DNA from 2 places in the Streptomyces sp. NPDC054834 genome. Region 2 is predicted to be linked to the other one. Evidence: riboswitches for the same ligand, from Rfam matches in the RefSeq annotation. Region 2 holds a riboswitch; the other holds the start of a gene.
The links. Region 2 has a riboswitch for cyclic di-AMP ahead of ACWGJM_RS08070 (NlpC/P60 family protein). Riboswitches for the same ligand answer to the same signal wherever they lie in the genome.
Positions count from the first base shown of each region.

Region 1: another riboswitch for cyclic di-AMP. It lies ahead of ACWGJM_RS25290 (NlpC/P60 family protein); the one in region 2 lies ahead of ACWGJM_RS08070 (NlpC/P60 family protein).

Region 1 covers NZ_JBSGZV010000019.1:139,106-146,589, forward strand. The annotation lists gene ACWGJM_RS25290 (NlpC/P60 family protein) at 1-1,303, opposite strand, end outside; cyclic di-AMP (ydaO/yuaA leader) riboswitch at 1,312-1,482, opposite strand; gene ACWGJM_RS25295 (DUF1996 domain-containing protein) at 2,247-4,262, shown strand; gene ACWGJM_RS25300 (GNAT family N-acetyltransferase) at 4,376-4,999, shown strand; gene ACWGJM_RS25305 (lipoprotein) at 5,016-5,735, opposite strand; gene ACWGJM_RS25310 (MarR family winged helix-turn-helix transcriptional regulator) at 6,125-6,487, shown strand; gene ACWGJM_RS25315 (MFS transporter) at 6,484-7,484, shown strand, end outside.
Region 2 covers NZ_JBSGZV010000004.1:171,811-179,294, reverse strand. The annotation lists gene ACWGJM_RS08085 (esterase/lipase family protein) at 95-958, shown strand; gene ACWGJM_RS08080 (M23 family metallopeptidase) at 1,214-2,731, shown strand; gene pcrA (DNA helicase PcrA) at 2,771-5,251, opposite strand; cyclic di-AMP (ydaO/yuaA leader) riboswitch at 5,480-5,656, shown strand; gene ACWGJM_RS08070 (NlpC/P60 family protein) at 5,665-6,837, shown strand; gene ACWGJM_RS08065 (tellurite resistance/C4-dicarboxylate transporter family protein) at 6,864-7,484, shown strand, end outside.

The DNA.
Region 1 (7,484 bases), on a different contig from region 2:
GGACGCTGAAGGCGCCGCTGTCGGTGAGGGGGTTGGGGACGGCGAAGGTGCCGGTGTTCGCGACCGGGTTGGGGACGGCGAAGGCGCCGCTGTCGGTGAGGGGGTTGGGGACGGCGAAGGTGCCGGTGTTCGCGACGGGGTTGGGGACGCTGAAGGCGCCGCTGTCGGTGAGGGGGTTGGGGACGGCGAAGGCGCCGCTGTCGGTGAGGGGGTTGGGGACGGCGAAGGTGCCGGTGTTCGCGACCGGGTTGGGGACGCTGAAGGCGCCGCTGTCCGTGAGGGGGTTGGGGACGCTGAATGTTCCGGTGGCGGTCATGGGGGTCGCGCCCTGGGCGGCGACGCCCATGGACGGGGCGGCACCGACGGCTGCGCCGGCACCGGGGGACCCAGCCGTGGCGGCTGCCATGCCGGCACCGGCCATCGCGCTCCTCCCGGCCGCCGCACCTCCGCGGGCTTTCGCTTCACCCATGGCGGACAAGCCCCCACTGAGCCCGGACCACTGCCGGCGCAGCCACTCCTGCTCCGCGGGCTGAAGGGTCTGCTCGGGGTCGCCACGCCAAGCCTGTGGGGCGGGAGGCGCGGGCTCGGCCGCCGCGAGGGGAGCGGGCGCGCCCGGTTGGGCGATCCGGCGGGAGAGGAGGTCCCGGGCCGTGGCGAGCTTCTTCTGGTTCTTTTCCTTCGAGGCCAGCGGCGAGGACCGCCGCGGCTCGGCCGCGGGCAGCGCCAGGGGGGTCTCCTGCCGCGGTTCCGGCACGGCGGGCAGCGCGGCGACGGGCCCGGCCGTCAGCTCCGCCCTGGGACGGGCCGTCAGCTCCGGCACGGCGCGTCCGCCCGCCTGCCCGGAGGTCCCGGCGGTCAGCTCCGGCAGGATGCGCTCGGCCGCTTCCAACAGCTCTTTCGGGACCGGGACGTTGGAGCGCCGTCCGGCTGGGCGCTGTGACGTCCGGTCCGCCGGGAGTATGGCGGGGGAGGTGGGACCCAGTTTGGAGCGGGCCCCGGTCATCCACTGCCGGGCGATGTTGTCCAGACCGGCGGGGCTGGTCGGGCGCTGTGACGTCCGGTCCGCCGGGAGTACGGCGGGGGAGGTGGGACCCAGTTTGGAACGGGCCCCGGTCATCCACTGCTGGGCGATGCTGTCCAGAGCGGGATCGTTCCCCCTGTCCGACCTGCGGAGGCGCACACCACGACCGGGCGTTCCCCCCGATGTCGCGCGGGTCGCGTTGAAGTTCCCCGTGGCGCTCTCGGTCTGGTCGTAAAGGCTGTCGATTCGCTGCCGAACCTCGTCGCGGCTTTCGCGCGCCATGGGGGACGTACTCCTTCCGTGCTCCGCCTACCGGGTTAGCTGGCGGGTTCGGGCGGTCGATGGTGGAAGGCATGCCCTACGGCCCTGCCCCGTCGGGCGGTCGGGCCGATTCACCCCAAGTCGGTTGGGTCCCCGGCTCCGTTGCCCTGCGGGGACACCGGATTCGGCGGAGGCCGCGCGGCCCGGCGAGGTTCGCCGGGGGGAGCCGTGCGGTCTGGACGCCAACTTAACCAACTTGTGTGGCTGGTGTGAAGGTTGAAGCGCGGAATGTCCGATACGTAATTGTGATATTCATCTTGGCGCTCGTGGCCGTCCGGTGAAGGTGCCCGGAGGGGCGTGCGAAACCCCGCCTCACAACCGCATGATGACGCCTCATAACCGCATGATGACGAGCGCGGTGTCGTCGGTCGCCCCTCCCTCGGGAGCAACTCCCGCAGGACGGCGTCGGCGAGGTCCTCCGGGTCCGCGTCCCGGTGCCGCCGACGGCGTCGGCGAAATCTGGAATCCGCCGAGAAAGCGCCCGCCGGGGAGCTGAGGGAACTGCGCGATTCTGATTCCCGCAGGAAAAGGCCGCTTCCGGCCCCAGGCCGGTGATGGCCTGCCCCCTCGGTGCGCGGCGGCGATAGGGGGGGCCGTGTCACTGAGGGATTTCAGGGGTGCCTCGTTGCATTCTTTCCCGGCCTGACGAGTCTGAAGGCCTCGACGCAGACAAGGTCAAGTGTCCCGGAAGCCGGCCGGCCGCAGCCGGCCCGGCGTGACCGGCGTCTCCTGTGAGTTCACGATGAATCGGTGAGGTGCTTGAACACACCCGCGTCCGGCTCCGTATGGGACGGGGGCTTGCCATGCCGGGCCGGCCACGAGGTGTGGGAGTGGTTCTGTGGGACGCAACAGGCGCAGACGCCCGACAGGTGCACGGCGCGCGACGTTCGCCGCGGTAGCCCTGATGCTGGGCGGGGGTGGACTCGTCGCGGCGAACGTCTACGCCTCGGCGACCGAGGGCGGCACGGACGCCCGGGTGCTTCAGGCGGGCGGCTGGGGCTCGGGGTCGGCCACCATCGACTGCCCGGACGTCGGCAGCCGCCTGACCTCCGTGCCGGACGACGCCAGGGCGGACGTCGACCGCGAACTCGCCCTCCTGGACCAGCAGGTGTCCGCCGCCTACCAGCAACTCCAGGCGTCCGCGCAGGCCGTCAGGCAGGACCCCGGGTCCGCCGACGGCACGATCATGAACCCGCTCGAGGAGAAGCGGAGCGCGGCCATCGAGCGCATCGCCACCGCCATCGACAGTGTCGGCGACCGCCCGCAGGGGCTCGAGGACATGGCCGCGTGCACCCTGCGCCCGCCCGCCGAGCAGGGCGGCGCCGCGGGCAGCGGCGACCAGGGCGGCCAGAACAGCGGCACCCAGAACCAGGGCGGCGACGGCCAGAACGGCAACGGCGGCTCCGGCCAGGGCGGCAACGGCCCCGTGGCCGCCGACTACACGGACATCACCACCGTCCAGCCCGACGTCCGGACCCCGGCCCCGCAGGCCGACGCATCGCGCGGCACGTTCACCTCCAGCTGCGGCGTCAACGCGAACGGCCTGTTCAACTCCGACAATGTGATCGTCGCTCCCGGCGTCACCAACGGCGCCCACCACTTCCACGACTACATCGGCAACCAGGCCAACAACGCCTTCGCCAGCGACGAGGACCTCGCGAACGCCGACACGAGCTGCGTGGACCAGGGCGACAAGTCCACGTACTACTGGCCGGTGCTGCGCCTCCAGAACGGCACCAGGGAACGCGACGCGGACGCCCCCGGCGGCGGAACCGAGGGCAACGCCGGTCAGATCGTCACGCCGAAGGACGTCACGCTGACCTTCGAGGGCAGCGCCCGCGGCAAGGTCACGGCCATGCCGCGCCTGCTGCGCATCATCACCGGGGACGCCAAGGCCTTCGTCAACGGCCCCGCGAACGCCAACGCCTCCTGGAGCTGCACCGGCTTCGAGGACCGGCAGCTGAAGGACAAGTACCCGCTGTGCCCGTCCGGCAGCGACGTGGTGCGCACGTTCCGGTTCCAGAGCTGCTGGGACGGGCGGAACATCGACAGCGCCAACCACCGCACCCACGTGGCGTTCGCCGACGCCGAGGGCAAGTGCCCGGGCGGCTTCCAGGCCATCCCGCAACTCGTGCAGCGCATCGTGTACGACGTCACGGCACCGAGCCTCCAGGACGGCGGCCGGACGCATCCGCTGTTCTCCGTGGACTCCTTCCCGGAGCAGCAGCACAAGCCGGTCACGGACCACGGCGACTTCATCAACGTCTTCGACGAGGGCCTGATGCGGGAGATGGTCGACTGCATCAACTCGGGCCGTACCTGCGGCGCAGGCGGGGAATCCGGCGGCACACCGTCGCCGAGCGCCGACGCCTCACCGGGCGACGGCGGCCAGGCGAACCCGGGCAACGGCGGGGGAGAGCAGCCCACACAGGAGCCTTCCGAGCAGCAGCCTTCCGAGCAGCCGTCGTCGGAGCAGCCGTCGGCCCCGGAGCAGCCGTCGGCCCCGGAGCAGCCGTCGTCCGAGCAGCCGTCCTCCGGGGCGCCGAGCACGCAGCCGGCGAACGACCCCGGTACGGCCTCCGCCCCGGCCCCCACCACCAAGGCACCCCGAGTCTTCACGACGACGTCGTCCACCCGGAACCCCGCGGCGGACCCGAACCGGCACGGCTCGCACCACAGCGGTGCCGGCCGGTCCACCCCGTCCACCGAGCCGTCGACCACCGCTGAGGCGGAACCGTCCGCTACCGCCGGACAGACGGCACCGCAGACCGGAGCCCAGACCGAGCCGCAGACCGAGCCGCAGGCCGTCCAGGGCGGCCTCGCCGAGACGGGGGCACACCTGTGGCCCGGCGCGCTCGGCGCGGTGCTCCTGATCGCGGGCTTCGTGGTGCTGCGCCGCAGCGGGCGCTCCGCGAGGTGACGCCGGTCCGGCCGACGCCGGACCCTGAGCCGGGCATCCGGGGGCGCGAAGCCCCCGGATGCCCATGGGAATCGGGTTGTGGGAGCGCTCCCGTAAGCATCAGGGTGTCGTTCATGGACTCCAGCCCCCACCTCCGCCCGTACCGCCCGTCCGACCGCGCCGCCGTCGCCGACGTATGCGTCCGCACCGCCCACAACGGCGGCGACTCGCGGGCCCTGTATCCGGACCAGCGCCTGATGCCGACTCTCTTCGTCGAGCCCTACTGCTTCCTGGAGCCGGAGCTCGCCTTCGTCCTGGACGACGGGCAGGGGCGGCCGGTGGGGTACGTCGTCGGTACGGCGGACACGGCAAAGTTCGTCGAGGCCTTCCGTGACATCTGGATCCCCCGAGTGGCCGGCCGCTACCCCAGATCCTCGGCGGCGCCGCGCACGCCGAGCGAGGAGATGGTGTCGCTGCTGCACCGGCCCGAGCGGATGCTGCTGCCGGAACTGACCGGCCACCCCGCGCACCTGCACATCGACCTGCTGCCGCGATGGCAGCGGCGCGGTCACGGGCGCCGGCTGATGGACGCCCTGTTCTCGGCACTGCGCGAGCGTGGAGTTCCGTCCGTCCATCTGGGCATGGTGACCGCGAACACCGCCGCCCGCGTGTTCTACGACCGCCTCGGCTTCGAGGTGATACTGGTGCCGGACCCCGGTCCCCTGACCTACCTGGGCCGGTCCACCCGCCCGCTGTGACGGACGGGCGCCGGGCTCAGGCGATGCGCAGGCTCCGCTTCGCCAGTTCGTACGCCGGGAGCATCTCCTCGTGTTCCTCGCTGTCCATCCCGCCGAGGTGCAGTACGACCGGGCCGTCGTCGGTGGTGACGGCCAGCGCGCTCTCCTTCTTGGACTCGTCGAGGAGCTTGCTCGTGTAGACGTACTCGACCTCGACGCCGGAGACACCGCCGGTCTTGAAGGAGCGGTACTTCTCCTTGCTCGTGTTGTCCTCCGCCGCCACGAAGGCCCGCAGCACGGCACGTGCGTCCGCGTCGCCCGGCTCGCCCTTCCACACGCGCAGGAAGCCGATGTTCCCGGCCGGCTTCGCGTCGACCTCGCAGGCGAGGGCGACCGGGCCCTGGCGGAGCAGCGCGTCGGCGAGGTCGCCGGCCAGGTCGTCGTCTCCGCCGGACCCGCTGGAGCCGCCTGAGCCGCCGGCGGCGCTCGCGGACGTCCCCGCGTCGACCGCCTCGGCCTTCCAGTCCTCGGCGATGTCGAAGGTGACGGGCAGCTCGCAGGCGGAGCCCGCGGCGCCTATGCTGCCGCCGGCCTTGGCGGGCGCGCCCGCCGCTCCGCTTCCCCGGCTCGCCGCCGATGCGCTCGAGGGCGACTTAGGGTCGTCCCCGTCCGGCGAGCCCGCGCAGCCCCCCAACACCGCCGCCAGCACCATCATCTGAGCCACTCTGCCCCGCACGGCCCCCACCTCGACGCGCACCGCCGTAACCCCCTTCTGTTGAGGTCGGTCACTGTAACCGAGGGCACTGACAGCGGCGTACGCAATCACGGGGAGCCACCGCCGGGCCGGGGTATTCGCTGACGGTCTGTCACCTTACTGAACCGTAATATCCTCGGTGCTACCGCCGGTAACACCCTTGGTCGACGGGCGCGGCAGTTTCCGGCCGCGCACCGAGCGCGATGGCCGGCCGCCGTCGCGGGTGCGGATCGAGGCCGCCCGCGCCAGTCGGCCATTTCCATAAACTATGAATATAAAAATGCTATGCTTCGAGCATGAGTCGTCAAGACACCGCTCCTGGCGCGTCCGCCGCCATCGGGGCAGCCCTCTACAACCTGGCCACCAGGGCCGCGAGACGCCTGCCCCGGGACATGAGCCTGACGTCCGCCGCCACCCTGGCCACCCTGGACCGGACCGGCCCGCGGCGCATCACCGATCTGGCCGCGGTCGAGGGCGTCACCCAGCCCGCGATGACCGCCCTGGTCCGGGTGATGGAGGAGTCCGGCCTGGTCGAGCGGCGGGGCGACGCGTCCGACAAGCGGGTCACGCTGGTGTGCCTGACCGAGGCCGGCGCCTCCTATGTCCGGACGCGGCGCCAGGCGGGCGTCCACGCGTTCGAGCGGTTGATCGGCGAGCTCACCGGCGACGAGGTCGAGGCGCTGGTGGCGGCCCTTCCGGCGCTGAAGCATCTGGCAGAGCTCGAAAGCCAGGACCGCGAAGGGCCGAAGCAGTGACCGGGCAGCCGGTCGGCGGGGAGGCGGTGAAGGCGTTCCCGGTGGCGCGTTCCGAGGCGCGGCTGCTGGTCCCCGCCCTGATGTTCATCGCTCTGGTCGTGGCGGCGGTCGCCAGCCTCGGGACGCCGCTCATCACCAGCGTGGCGACCTCGTTCCACGTCTCGCTCGGCAGCGCGCAGTGGACGCTGACCGTCGCGCTGCTCAGCGGCGCCGTCGCCACGCCGGTCCTGGGCCGGCTCGGAGCCGGCCCGCACCGGCGGGCCACGATCCTCGCCACGCTGGCGGTCGTCGTCGCCGGCAGCGCGCTCACCGTGCTGCCGCTGCCGTTCGCGTGGCTGCTGGCCGGCAGGGCGGCCCAGGGCGTCGGGCTCGGGCTGACGGCGCTGATGATGGGCGTGGCCCGGGACCACCTCCCCGAGGAGCGCAGCGCGGCCGTGATCGCCCTGATCTCGGTGGTCTCGATCATCGGGGCGGGCGTCGGCTACCCGCTGGCCGCACTGCTCGCCGAGCTCGGCGGGGTACGGGCCGCCTACGGCCTCGGCCTGGTCGTCACCGCCGCCGCCCTCCTGACCGCGTGGCGCTCCATGCCCGAAGCCCCCGAAGGCCGCTCCGCCCACGTGGACGTGGCAGGCGCGGTCGTGCTGGCCGCTGCGCTGCTCCTGGTGCTGTTCCTCGCCGGCGAACGGAATCTGTGGAGCCGGCACCTCGCCGTGGCGGCGGGCCTCGCCGTCGCCGCGGTGGTGCTGCTCTGCGTCTGGGCCGTCATCGAGCTGCGCAGCACGACGCCCCTGGTCGGTGTGCGGGCGGTGCGGCACCCGGCGGTCGCCGGGGCGAACCTCGCCATGTTCGTCGGCGGGATCGGCATGTACCTCCTGCTCACGCTCATCACCCGGTACGCGCAGACGCCGCACGGCGCCGGCTACGGCTTCGGGCTGACGACCTTCGTCGCCGGGCTGGTCCTCATCCCGTTCTCGGTGCTGGGGTTCGTCGCCGGCAA
Region 2 (7,484 bases):
CCACTCGTGCCCCGTCGACCGCGCTTCTCGTGGCATCCCATGAGGGCACACGGGGGGCGGAGCCGTCCTCCGGCGTGCCGACAGGAGGCCGGCCATGATGGTCACCAGGGCACTGGACCCCATACTCCCGCTCTGCCGCCGCCTCGTGCCGGACAGAATCGCCGGCCTGTCCCTGGCGCTCCTGAAGGCGACCGCCCTGGAAGCCGCGATCCTCGCGGGGCATGTGCTGCTGTATCCGACCGGCATCCTCCCGGAGCGCCGCTCCCCCGTCGTGGCGGTGCCGGACGGCGGCGCCAAGCTGCCGGTCCAGGAGCGGCCGCCGGTCGTCCTGCTGCACGGCTTCGTCGACAACCGCTCGGTCTTCCTGCTGCTTCGCCGCAATCTCCTCCAGCACGGCAGGCAGCGGATCGAGTCGCTCAACTACTCGCCGCTGACCCGGGACATCCGTGCCGCGGCGGAGCTGCTGGGCCGGCACATAGAGGAGGTCTGCGAGCGGACCGGCAGTCCGCACGTCGACGTGGTGGGCCACAGCCTCGGCGGGCTGATAGCGCGCTACTACGTGCAGCGGCTCGGCGGTGACCGCCGGGTCCGTACGCTCGTGACGCTGGGCAGCCCGCACGGCGGCACCCGGGTCGTGCCGCTGGCGAACGCGCACCCGATCGTGCGCCAGATGCGCCCCGACTCAGAGCTGATCGAGGAGCTCACCCGCCCCGCGCCCGGCTGTCGCACCTACTTCGTGAGCTTCTGGAGCGACCTGGACTCCCTGATGGACCCGCTGGAAACCGCCCGTATCGACCATCCCGACCTGATGGCGCTGAATGTGCCGGTAACGGGGGTCGGGCATCTCGCCCTGCCGGTGCATCCGGCCGTCGCGTCCGGGATACGGCAGGCCCTCGACAGCGAGCGGCCGGCGGCGCGGACCGTGAAACGCCGGAACGGACTCACGGTCGCGTCCTGACCCCGGCTCGACCACGGGCGTGCCGGGCGGCGCAACAGCCGCCCGGGACGGCCCGTTTGCTGGGCGGACACCCATCCGGCTTCGAACGTCCTTCGAACACAAAGCCAAACCCACGTCCATCGTCCCCCGAAACACGGCCGAATGCCCGTTTCCTGCGAACGTGAAACCGGCCGAAGATTGTCGCGCCCGCGTACCGCCGGGTACAGTCGCCGCACTGCTCTGCCAGCCCCTGTTGTCGAGGCGAAAGAGAAGTTGGTGAACGACCGTCACCCGTCGGGGACCATGACCACCCCGACTCCGGCTTCCGACGCCGCCTCCGCGCACTACGCGACCCACGGCGGCCAGGAAGCCCAGTACGGCGACTTCACCACGTACGACGGGTACGGTGCCACCGGTTTCGAGACCGGCGCCCACGCCACCACGACCTTCGATTCCGACCCGCTCTTCGGCAACCTCCCGGGCGAGGGCCACACCACCGGCACGTACGACGCCACGCAGTGGACGACCGGCGTCGGCCAGAGCGCGCACTACGACCCGTACGCGGCCCAGCACCACGCCGCTTACGACTCCGGCGCCTACGACGCCACCGCATGGACGACCGGCCAGCAGCAGTTCGTCGGCATCCCGCACCAGGCGACGTCCCCGGACGTCAGTGGCCAGTGGGAAGCGAACGCCTGGCTCCAGCACGACCAGTCCGGGGGCGCGGCCGACCTCACCCAGCAGTGGGAGTGGGGCACGCAGGCCTTCGACACCGGCGCGTACGACGCCACGCAGTGGAACTCCGACGGCACCGCCACGGCCACCGAGCCCGAGCGCTTCGATCAGCAGGGGACCGCCACCTTCGAGCAGGTCTCCTACGAGGGGTACGAGGAACAGGTCTCCTACGAGGGGTACGAGGAGAACGCCGAGGAGGAACCCGTCGCGGACGGCGACGAGTTGGCCGCGACCGGCGAGATGTCCGCCGTCGCTCCCCTGCTCGACGACCAGGAAGAGGTCACCCCGGCGCCGCCCCGGCCGGGCTCCCGCGGCGCGGCCCGCTCCCGGCGCCGTACGCCCCCCAAGCGCTCCGCCCTGCTGACCGTCGCCGTGCCCTCGGTCTGTGTGATGGGGGTCGCCGGAATCGCCGCCGCCTCCGTCGGCAGCCTGACCGACGACAGCGGCAAGGACACCACGGCCACCGCTTCGGACACACATGCGGTGAAACCGTCCATCGCCAACAGCAAGCTGGACTCCCAGCTCAAGACCCTCTCCGCCGGCGCCGACGACTTCGCCGACCGGGCCAGCCGCACGCAGGAGCGCATCGACCTCAAGGCCCAGCAGGCGGCCGACAAGAAGGCGGCGGCCGCGGAGGCGGCCCGCAAGGAGCGGCTGCGCCCCAAGTACGTCCTTCCGGTCACGCAGAAAGGGCTCAGCGCCTATTTCGGCCAGGCGGGCGTGAACTGGATGTCGGTGCACACCGGCATCGACTTCCCCGTCTCGTACGGCACGACGGTGATGGCGGCGACCGACGGTACCGTCTCGACGAAGTGGAACAGCGCCTACGGCAACATGCTGATCCTGACGGCGAAGGACGGCACGCAGACCTGGTACTGCCACCTCTCCAGTTACCGGGTTCCCTCCGGCACGACCGTCAAAGCCGGGACGCCGATCGCGTACTCCGGGAACTCCGGCAACTCCACCGGCCCGCACCTGCACTTCGAGGTCCGGCCGGGCGGCGGAGCGGCCATAGACCCGCTGCCGTGGCTGCGCAGCCACGGGCTCGACCCGGCGTAGGCTCCCGGGGGCGCCGAGCCCCCGGAACCCCGACGCCTCCTACAGCTTCTCCACCGGCGCGTACCGCAGCAGCAGCCGCTTCGGCTTGGTGTCGCCGAAGTCGATCGTCGCCTCGGCGTTCGCGCCCGTGCCCTTCACCCCGACGACCGTGCCGAGCCCGAACTGGTCGTGCGTCACCCGGTCCCCGACGGCCAGCGCAGCCACCGGCTTCTCCGAGGTCCTGCGGGTGGCGAAGCCGGAGGCGCCCGACGCCGAGGAGCGCGAGCGGGTGGAGGACAGCGAGGCGGCCACCCCGGACGCCGGTCCGGAGGGCATCGGGGCCGCCGCTCCCTTCCGCTTCCACTCCACATGGGCGGGCGGGATCTCCTCCAGGAAACGGGAGGGCGGGTTGTATGAGGGCTGGCCCCACGCGCTGCGCAGCGCCGACCGGGTCAGATACAGCCGCTCCCGCGCGCGTGTGATGCCGACGTACGCCAGGCGCCGCTCCTCCTCCAGTTCCTTGGTCTGGCCGAGGGCGCGCATGTGCGGGAAGACCCCGTCCTCCATGCCGGTGAGGAAGACCACCGGGAACTCCAGGCCCTTGGCGGTGTGCAGGGTCATCAGCGTGATGACGCCGTCGCCGTCCTCTTCGTCGGGGATCTGGTCGGAGTCGGCGACCAGCGCGACCTGCTCCAGGAAGTCGGACAGGCCCACCGACTCGCCCTCGCCACGCTCCTGCTCGAACTCCAGTGCCACTGCCGCGAGTTCCTGGAGGTTCTCGATGCGGGTCTCGTCCTGCGGGTCGGTGGAGGCCTGCAACTCGGCCAGGTATCCGGTGCGTTCGAGTATGGCTTCCAGGACGGTGGCCGGACCCGCGCCGGACTCGACGATCGTACGGAGCTCCTCCATCAGCACGTTGAACCGCTTGACCGCGTTCGTCGACCGCGCCGCCATGCCGTACGCCTCGTCGACCCGCTTCAGCGCCTGCGGGAAGCTGATCTTCTCCCGCTGGGCCAGGGCGTCGATCATCGCTTCGGCGCGCTCGCCGATGCCGCGCTTGGGCACGTTGAGGATGCGGCGCAGCGGGACGGAGTCCTCGGGGTTGGCGAGGACGCGCAGGTAGGCCAGGACGTCCCGGACCTCCTTGCGCTCGTAGAAGCGGACACCGCCGACGACCTTGTAGGGCAGGCCGACGCGGATGAAGACCTCTTCGAAGACACGGGACTGGGCGTTGGTGCGGTAGAAGACGGCGACGTCTGAGGCCTTCGCCTCGCCCGCGTCCGTGAGGCGGTCTATCTCGTCGGCGACGAACTGCGCCTCGTCGTGCTCGGTGTCGGCGACATAGCCCGTGATGCGGGCGCCCGCGCCCGCGTTGGTCCACAGGTTCTTGGGGCGGCGGGACTCGTTGCGCTCGATGACCGCGTTGGCCGCGGAGAGGATCGTCTGGGTGGAGCGGTAGTTCTGCTCCAGCAGGATCGTCGTCGCGTCCGGGTAGTCCTCCTCGAACTGGAGGATGTTGCGGATGGTCGCGCCGCGGAAGGCGTAGATCGACTGGTCGGCGTCGCCCACCACGCACAGCTCGGCGGGCGTCAGGTCGTCCGGGCCGGGCGGCACGTCCGCCGGGTGCTCCGAGGTGCCGACGAGCTCCCGTACGAGGGCGTACTGGGCGTGGTTGGTGTCCTGGTACTCGTCGACCAGGACGTGGCGGAAGCGGCGGCGGTAGTGCTCGGCGACGTCCGGGAAGGCGCGGAGCAGGTTGACCGTCGTCATGATCAGGTCGTCGAAGTCGAGGGCGTTGGCCTCGCGCAGCCGCGACTGGTACAGGGCGTAGGCCTGGGCGAGGGTCTTCTCGAAGCCGTCGGCGGCCTGGGCGGCGAAGTCCTCCTCGTCGATCAGCTCGTTCTTCAGGTTGGAGATCTTGGCGCTGAAGGACTTCGGCGGGTAGCGCTTGGGATCGAGTTCCAGGTCGCGGCAGACCAGGGCCATCAGGCGCTTGGAGTCGGCGGCGTCGTAGATCGAGAACGACGACGTGAAGCCGAGCTTCTTGCTCTCCCGGCGCAGGATCCGCACGCACGCGCTGTGGAAGGTCATCACCCACATAGCGTTCGCGCGCGGGCCGACGAGCTGCTCGACGCGCTCCTTCATCTCGCCGGCGGCCTTGTTGGTGAAGGTGATCGCCAGGATCTGGCCCGGGTGGACGCCCCGCTCGCCGAGCAGGTGGGCGATGCGGTGGGTGAGCACACGGGTCTTGCCGGAGCCGGCGCCGGCCACGATGAGCAGCGGGGAGCCGGCGTGGACGACGGCCGCGCGCTGGTTGTCGTTCAGCCCCTCCAGGAGCGCGGCGGCGTCGATCGCCGGGCGCGGGGCGCCGTCGCGGTAATACTCGTCCCGGTCCGGCGGCACGTCGAACTTCCCGCCGAACAGATCGTCCGGAACCGGCTCCGGAGCGTGATCGTCCTCGGGCGGCGGCGGTGACTCCTCGTCGTGCCCGCGAGGGGCCTGGAGGTCCGCCAGGAAGCTGTCGTCAAAGAGGCTGCTCATCGCTCTCCGAGTCTAGGGCGCCCCACCGACAACCGGCCGCCACCCTCGGAACTTGGCCGACGGACGATCTCCTCACCCTGTGAAAGCACATGGTCACGACAACGACACACCCGTCTCGGGTCACGAAAATGTATCGGACATATCGTGCACCAACCTTCACATGAGTCACACGAGTTGGCTAGCGTTCCGCCAGGCCGTACGACCCCCACCGGCGAACCTCGCCGGGCCGCGCGGCCTCCGCCGAGTCCGGTGCGCCCCTCACGGCAGCCGGAGCCGGGGACCCACCGAGACCTTGGGGTGAATCGGCCCGCCCTCCCCACCGGGGACGACGGCCGTAGGGCAACCCTTCCGAACCACCCGCCCGAACCCGACAGCTAACCCGGTAGGCGGAACATTGGAAGGAGTCGCCTCCCTTGGCGTCGCACCGCAAGCGCCCCTCGGGTGTGGCAGGCATACGCAAGCCCGCCCTCGCCACCGCCGCCCTCACCTCCGTCGCCCTGCTCTCCCAGACGGCCGACGCCACCCCCTCCACCGACCACAAGCCGAGCATGGAGGAGGTCGAGAAGAAGGTCGACGACCTGTACCGGCAGGCGGAGTCGGCGACCGAGAAGTACAACGCGGCCAAGGAGACGACCGGCAAGCAGCGCCGGCGCGTCGACTCGCTCCTCGACGAGGTGGCCAAGCGCACGGAGAAGCTCAACAAGGCGCGCGAGAAGCTGGGTTCCTTCGCGGCCGCCCAGTACCGGACCGGGGCCGCCGCCCCCGACACCGCCACCTTCCTGCTCGCGGACACCCCGCAGGACTACTTCGACCAGGCCCAGCTGATGAGCCGGCTGACCAAGCGGCAGAAGAACGCGGTCGACGACTACGTCACCGAGCAGTCCGCGACCATGAAGAAGCGGCAGGAGGCCACCGAGAGCCTCGAGACGCTGACCGACTCCCAGCACGATCTTCAGGCCGCCAAGTCGACCGTCCAGAAGAAGCTCACCACCGCGCGCGAGCTGCTGTCCACGCTGACGGCGCAGGAGAAGGCGCGGCTCGCGGCGATCGAGAAGCAGAAGCGGGAGGAGGCCGCGCGCAAGGCCGCTGAGCTCGCGAAGGAGCAGGCGGCGGCGCAGGCGGAGGCGCAGCAGCAGAACAGCGGCTCGTCGGACGCGTCGACCTCGACGGGCTCCTCGTCGGACTCGTCCACGTCGACCTCATCGACCTCGCCGTCCTCCTCGTCCTCCACCAAGGCCGAGAAGGCGATCGCCTTCGCCCGCGCCCAGATCGGCAAGCCGTACGTCTGGGGCGCCACCGGCCCTGGCTCCTACGACTGCTCCGGCCTCACCCAGGCCGCCTGGAAGGCCGCCGGCGTCAGCCTGCCGCGCACCACCTACGACCAGGTCAACGCCGGCACCACGGTCTCCCTCGCCGACGCCCGGCCCGGTGATCTGGTCTTCTTCTACGACGATGTGAGCCACGTCGGCGTCTACATCGGCAACGGCATGATGATCCACGCTCCCAAGCCCGGCGCCTATGTCCGGGAGGAGTCGATCTACTACGGCGGCGAATCGATCATCCACAGCGTGGTGCGTCCGGCCTGAGCCGGCGGGCCCCTAGCATCGGGCCCATGCCCGGCCCCTTCTCACCCCTGCGCGTCTGGTGGGCCCGGCGTTCACCGGCGGCCGGTGCCGCCGTCATGGCGACCGGGATCGTGTCGGTGGGCTTGCAGCTGGCCGGTCGCGAAGTGCTGTCCCGGGTCGCCCTGGGGCTGGCCTGCGCCGCCTGGCTGGGGTTCGCGGCCGGTTTCACCCTGCGGCTGCTGCGCGAGCGGGAGCGGTGGGCGGCGGAGGCGGAGACGCCGAGCGCGCTCACCGCGGTGGCCGCCACGGCGGTGCTGGGCACCCGGTTCTCGCTGCTGGACCGGACGGTCCTGGCCGAGGCGCTGCTCGCGCTGGCGGTCGTGCTCTGGCCGGTGCTGCTCGTCCACGTCTTCCGGCGGTGGGAGCGGCGCATGTCTGGGGCGGTGTTCCTGGGCTGTGTGGCCACGGAGTCGATCGCCGTGCTGGGGGCCGTGCTGGCCGGGGCGACGGCCACGGCGTGGCTCGCGCACACGGCGCTCGTACTGTTCTGGCTGGGACTGGTGTTCTACGGGTTCGCCCTGGCCCGGTTCGATCCGCGGCAGCTGCTCGAGGGCGCCGGGGACCAGTGGATCGGCGGCGGCGCGCTCGCCGTCTCGGCGCTGGCCGGG